DNA from 2 places in the Serratia sp. DFXYC6 genome. Region 2 is predicted to be linked to the other one. Evidence: predicted binding sites of a transcription regulator. Region 2 holds the regulator's gene; the other holds the start of a gene.
The links. The regulator PurR, encoded in region 2, represses purine synthesis genes. The targets are predictions, from matches to a motif close to CANGCAAACGTTTGCNTG.

Region 1 (3,410 bases), on a different contig from region 2:
CGCCCATGGTCGGCAGCACCGCATCCGGGCGCTCTTTTTCGATGATCTTGCGCACCACTTCCCAGTGGATCGGCTCGATGTAGGTCGCATCGGCCATTTCCGGGTCGGTCATGATGGTCGCCGGGTTGGAGTTGACCAGAATGACGCGGTAACCCTCCTCGCGCAGCGCTTTACACGCCTGGGCACCCGAGTAGTCGAACTCACACGCCTGGCCGATAACGATCGGGCCAGCGCCGAGGATCAGGATGCTTTTTATGTCTGTACGTTTTGGCATTTTTTACTGCTCCTGATTATTTGGCGTTAGAACGGTAAGTCTCAATCAGTTCGATAAAGTGATCGAACAGCGGCGCGGCGTCGTGCGGGCCTGGGCTGGCTTCCGGGTGGCCCTGGAAGCTGAACGCCGCTTTGTCGGTGCGGTGAATGCCCTGCACCGTGTGGTCGAACAGCGATTTGTGCGTCACACGCAGGTTCGCCGGCAGATTGTTCTCATCTACCGCAAAGCCGTGGTTCTGCGCGGTGATCATCACGGTGTTGTTGTCCAGATCCTTCACCGGGTGGTTGCCGCCGTGGTGGCCGAGCTTCATCTTCATGGTTTTCGCCCCGCTGGCCAGCGCCAGCAGCTGGTGGCCCAGGCAGATGCCAAACACCGGAATGTCGGTTTCCAGGAACTGTTTGATGGCGGTGATGGCGTAGTCGCACGGCTCCGGATCGCCCGGGCCGTTGGACAGGAAGATGCCGTCCGGATTCATTTTCAGCACCTCGTCGGCCGGGGTCTGCGCCGGCACCACGGTCAGGCGGCAGCCGCGATCCACCAGCATGCGCAGGATGTTGCGCTTGGCGCCGTAGTCGTAAGCCACCACGTGGAACGGCAGTTCCGCGGCGGTTTTGGCTTCGGGCAGGTCGCCTTCAAGCGTCCAGCTGCCTTGCTGCCAGCTGTAGGCCTCTTGGGTGGTGACCTCTTTCGCCAGATCCATGCCCTTCAACCCCGGGAAACCTTGCGCCTTGGCCAGGGCCAGCGCGGCGTCCGGCGAATCGGCGGCGATGATGCAGCCGTTCTGGGCGCCTTTTTCGCGCAGCAGGCGAGTCAATTTACGGGTATCAATATCGGCGATCGCCACGATGTTGTGACGCTTGAGGTAGTCGGACAGGCTTTCTTCATTGCGGTAGTTGCTGGCGATCAGCGGGAGGTCACGAATGACGAGGCCTTGGGCGTGTACTGCGGAGGATTCTTCGTCGGAAGCATTGGTGCCGACATTGCCGATATGAGGATAAGTAAGAGTAACGATCTGGCGGGAATAGGAAGGATCAGTGAGGATTTCTTGATAACCGGTCATCGACGTATTGAAGACCACTTCCCCCACTGCCGTTCCCTCTGCCCCGATGGCCCGACCGTGGAATTGGGTTCCGTCTTCCAGAACCAATAGCGCTGACTTTATCAAAACACCCTCCAAGGAATAATCAATCACAATATTTGCATATTAATTCAGATATCGCGATCTAAATCAATGCAAAAACCGTCCGCGAGGCCAATTTTTGGCAAATTGGGCGCATTTTAATGATGAGTGCCTGGCTTGTCTACCCAAACTGCCGTTTTTTGTTTTATTTTTGCAGTTCTCGGCGCTCATGCGGCTTGAGCGGCGATAAAAACACAGAAAACCGGGGCTGGAAAACGGTTGCGGGGAAGAATGACGGAAAATAGCGCCGGAATGGGACAAAAAAGACGCTGAAAAAGCCGAGGGTGGAAAAAAAGGAGATGATTAGCAAAGTAAACACAGACAAATAACAGCTTTGGCAATGAAATAAAATCAACATGATATTTATCATGTTAAAAAAAAGGACAATAAAATTATTGCCCGATTATCATAGCATTATGATCAATACAACCACATCACGATGGTATGCAAATCAATTATAACTGGTCCAAATTCAACACGTCGCGCATATCAAATAAACCTTTATCCCGGTTATGCAGCCAGGCAGCCGCGCGCACCGCACCGCTGGCAAAAGTCATGCGGCTGGAAGCCTTATGGGTAATTTCCACCCGTTCACCGATGTCGGCGAACATCGCGGTGTGCTCGCCGACGATGTCGCCGGCGCGAATGGTGGCAAAGCCGATGCTCTTCGGATCGCGCTCGCCGGTATGGCCTTCGCGCGCATAGACCGCACAGCTTTTCAGATCGCGCCCCAGCGCGCCGGCGATCGCTTCGCCCATCGCCAACGCCGTGCCCGACGGCGCATCCACTTTGTGGCGGTGGTGCGCCTCGACGATTTCGATATCGGTATAGTCGCCCATCACCTGCGCGGCCTTCTCCAGCAGTTTCAGCACCAGGTTGACGCCGACGCTGAAGTTGGCGGCGAACACGATGCCGATATGCTGCGCCGCAGCGCGGATCGCCTGCTTGCCCGCGTCATCGAAGCCGGTGGTGCCAATCACCATCGCCTTGTGGTGCGCCACGCAAAAATCCAGGTAGTTCCGCGTGCTTTCCGGGCGGGTGAAGTCGATCAAAATGTCGAACTCGCTCGCCACTTTCTCCAGGCTGTCGCTTACCTTGACGCCCAGCACGCCAATGCCCGCCAACTCGCCGGCATCGACGCCGATCAGGCTTGAACCCGGGCGCGACAGCGCCGCGCCCAACACCACGCCTTCCGCCTGCTGCACCGCCTGGATCAACTGACGGCCCATCCGGCCGCCGGCGCCCGCAATCGCAATGCGGATTTGTGAATCACTCATGCTCGCTCTCTTCTTGATTTGACGCCTATCCCATTAGGCTATCGATTCAGGGTAACTGCCCCGCTGCAGCGCCGCCAGAGGATTCATTTCATAATTAGAAAATTATGATATTCCCCCGCTTTCATCAGCGGCGCTGTCGTGAGATTAACATTCAACCGATTTGGCGGCCTGCGACGATTGTACATAATCATGCAGTTTCCATGGCAAAAAAATGCAGAAAAAAGGCGCCGAAAACGGCGCCTGAGGAACGGAGTGCGGCGATGTCAGGCGGTAATGGCGGCCACTTCGTTGGCGATCGCCGTCAGCGCATCGTGGCGGGCATAGTCCTCACGCACCAGCGCCGCGCGCCGGCGATAGATCGGCTGCTGCAGAATGCGCGTCGCCGCCGCCAGGATCTGTTCAGGGCTTGGCGTGCTGGTATGCAGGCTGATGCCGCAGCCGGCGGCCACCACGCGCGCGGCCGCCTCCAGCTTGTCCTCGCCGGTGCCGGCGACGATCAGCGGCACGCCGCTGTCCAGCGCATAGTTGATCGAGCCGTAACCGCCGTTGGTGATCAGCAGCGCCGCCTGCGGCAACCAGCGTTCGAAGGAGATGAACGCCCGCACTCGGGCGTTGTCCGGCAACGCGTCCATCAGTCCTTCCGTCGCCCGCCCGCCGGTGGTGGCCAACACCCGCACCG
Region 2 (3,410 bases):
CGTTACCAGCATGCCAAACAGACCGCGATGGCCAAGCTGATGGATCAGATGGGCAAGCCTTACCGCTGGGGCGGCAGCTCGCCGCGCACCGGCTTCGACTGCAGCGGCCTTATCTATTACGCCTATAAGGACGTGGTGAAAATCAAGATGCCGCGCACCGCCAACGAAATGTATCACCTTCGCGACGCGGCGCCGATCAAGAAAAGCGAACTGGAAAGCGGCGATTTGGTGTTCTTCCGCATCAACAACCGCGGCGTGGCGGACCATGTCGGCGTCTATCTCGGCAACGGCAAATTCATCCAGTCGCCGCGCACCGGCGAAGAGATCCGCATCAGCCAGCTCGACAACGATTATTGGCAAAACCATTACATCGGCGCACGCCGCGTAGTGACGCCGAAAACCATCCGTTAATTCCCTGTTCTGCGCGGTTGCGGCCCCGGTCGCAACCGCCTGCTCAAGCTATCGCCCATCGCACTCCCCCACGCGCATTTCTCGCTTTTCCTCCTGTTTTTTATGATGAAAATTGTTAAGATTGAATGACCACAATAAAAAACGGCCCATCTGGCTCCCGCCTGGGCGGGAAGAAAGTGGCGCTGTAAAGGAGGAAGCAATGTCGTTTGAATTACCTGCATTACCGTATGAGAAAAACGCGCTCGAGCCGCACATCTCCGCCGAGACCCTGGAATACCACTACGGCAAACACCACAATACCTACGTGGTTAACCTGAACAACCTGGTGAAAGGCAGCGAGTTCGAGGGCAAATCGCTCGAAGAGATCATCAAGACCTCCAACGGCGGCGTGTTCAACAACGCCGCGCAGGTGTGGAACCACACCTTCTACTGGCACTGCCTGTCGCCACAGGGCGGCGGTGAACCGCAGGGCGAACTGGCGGCGGCGATCGTCAAATCCTTCGGCTCTTTCGCTGCGTTCAAAGAGCAGTTCACCGATGCCGCCGTGAAAAACTTCGGCGCCGGCTGGACCTGGCTGGTGAAAAAACCAGACGGTGCGCTGGCGATCGTCAACACCTCCAACGCGGCAACTCCGCTGACCGGTGAAGATAAACCGCTGCTGACCGTTGACGTGTGGGAACACGCGTATTACATCGATTACCGCAATGCGCGTCCAAAATACCTGGAAAACTTCTGGGCGTTGGTCAACTGGAAATTTGCGGCGGAAAACCTGGCGTAAACGCAGGCCTTGCCGAAGTGACGAGGCGCAGCCAGGCTGCGCCTTTTTTAAAACCGGCGGGAGATCAGTTCAACGCGGCGACAAAGCTGAAAGCGATGATCATCGCCAACGCGCCGACGGTAGTGAACAGAGACATCTTCAGATCGGTATCCATGACAACTCCTTTAAAATGGGCTTTCCTAAGGATAAAAGGCGCACAATTAGTACGTCAAATCATTTTCCCACAGTTCGCCGATAAAATCTTGTTATCATTTCCCGGTTTATAATCTCGATTACCTCTTCCACTTTTGTTCAATATGCGACAAAATTCGCAGTTCACAACTGCGTACCGGCATCCATGCCCCTCCTGATTAAGCGCTGAAGACTTCAACACACTAAAAACTCAGTTTTCGCTTCTCTGGAGAAGGATCTACGTAGGCAAACGATTAACATCACACTTACATGCTGTAAACATGTGAGTTCAGGAGTCATTCCTTACATGGCAACGATTAAAGATGTGGCCAAACGCGCGGGCGTTTCCACCACCACCGTTTCGCACGTCATCAATAAGACTCGTTTCGTCGCCGAAGAGACCAAAGCGGCCGTGTGGGCCGCGATCAAAGAGCTGCACTACTCGCCGAGCGCCGTGGCGCGCAGCCTGAAAGTCAATCACACCAAGTCTATCGGTCTGCTGGCCACCTCGAGCGAAGCGCCCTATTTTGCCGAAGTGATCGAGGCGGTGGAAAACAGCTGCTACAGCAAAGGTTACACCCTGATCCTGTGCAACTCGCACAACAATCTGGACAAGCAGCGCGCCTACCTGGCGATGCTGGCGCAAAAGCGCGTCGACGGCCTGCTGGTCATGTGTTCCGAATACCCGGATCAACTGCTGGGCATGCTGGAGGACTACCGTAATATCCCGATGGTGGTGATGGACTGGGGCGCTGCGCGCGGCGACTTCACCGACACCATCATCGATAACGCGTTCGAAGGCGGCTATCTGGCCGGCCGTTACCTGATCGAGCGCGGTCACCGCGATATCGGCGCCATCCCGGGCCAGCTGTCGCGCAACACCGGCGGCGGCCGTCATCAGGGCTTTATGAAGGCGCTGCAGGAAGCGCATATCGACATTCGCGAAGAGTGGATCGTCCAGGGTGACTTCGAGCCGGAGTCCGGCTACAAGGCGATGCACCAAATCCTGTCGCAAAAACAGCGGCCGACCGCGGTATTTTGCGGCGGCGACATCATGGCGATGGGCGCCATCTGCGCCGCTGATGAGCTGGGGCTGCGAGTGCCGCAGGATATTTCCGTGATCGGCTATGACAACGTGCGCAACGCCCGCTACTTCACTCCAGCGCTGACCACCATTCACCAGCCTAAAGAGCGCCTGGGAGAAATGGCCTTCACCATGCTGCTGGATCGCATCATCAGCAAGCGCGAAGAATCGCAGGTGATCGAAGTGCATCCGAAGCTGGTGGAACGCCGTTCGGTCGCCGACGGTCCGTTCATCGACTACCGCCGCTAATCCCCTGAGCCGGAAGCCTGCACGGCTTCCGGCGCCGCCTCGCTCAGCCACTCCTGATTCAGCGTCTCGCCATCGCCCAGATACGCCAGCAGCCAACTCATCGCCGGCGACGGTTTATCCTGCTGCCAGGTCAGGCAGCAAGGGCTGGCGGGAAACGGCTGCTGCAGCTGCAACGCCTTCAGCTCACCGCGCTGCACCAGCGGCAGCGCCCGATGCGCCGGCATCATGCCGACGCACAGCCCGGCGCACAGACAGTCGAGCGCCGATGTCCAGTCCGGCACCACCAGCCGCCGCTGGTTATCCAGCGTCCAGGTGACGCGCTTGGGCAGATTGCGCGAGGTGTCTTCCAGACAAAGCGCAGGGTACGGCCTCAACCGATCGTCATTTAACGGCCCTGCCAGCTGCGCCAGCGGATGCTGTGGGCTGACTACGCACAGCCAGTTCATGTAGCCCATATCGCGGAAGGCAAAGCCGCCGCCGACCGGCACCGCGCGCGTGGCGCCGATCGCCATGTCCACCCTGCCGTCCACCAACGCATCCCAAACGCCGTTGAACACTTCGGGTTGCAGCATCAGTTCAACATCGGGGAAATGGCGGTAGAAATCCAGCACCAGCTGGCGGCTGCGCTGGGGTTTGACGATGATGTCGACTGCGATATTCAGCTGGCCGCGCCACCCGTTGGCCACCTGCTGACAGTGGCGACGGGTGTCGAGCATT

Region 1: carA (glutamine-hydrolyzing carbamoyl-phosphate synthase small subunit) is a predicted target of PurR. The motif match lies at 1,663-1,680, and genes of this name have one in related genera.

The regions. Positions count from the first base shown of each region.
Region 1 covers NZ_JBXUNV010000003.1:396,309-399,718, reverse strand. The annotation lists gene carB (carbamoyl-phosphate synthase large subunit) at 1-274, opposite strand, end outside; gene carA (glutamine-hydrolyzing carbamoyl-phosphate synthase small subunit) at 291-1,439, opposite strand; gene dapB (4-hydroxy-tetrahydrodipicolinate reductase) at 1,910-2,731, opposite strand; gene AC2CGQ_RS18190 (glycosyltransferase) at 2,995-3,410, opposite strand, start outside.
Region 2 covers NZ_JBXUNV010000001.1:1,734,706-1,738,115, forward strand. The annotation lists gene AC2CGQ_RS08380 (C40 family peptidase) at 1-411, shown strand, start outside; gene sodB (superoxide dismutase [Fe]) at 611-1,189, shown strand; gene cydH (cytochrome bd-I oxidase subunit CydH) at 1,254-1,343, opposite strand; gene purR (HTH-type transcriptional repressor PurR) at 1,668-2,693, shown strand; gene punR (DNA-binding transcriptional activator PunR) at 2,690-3,410, opposite strand, start outside.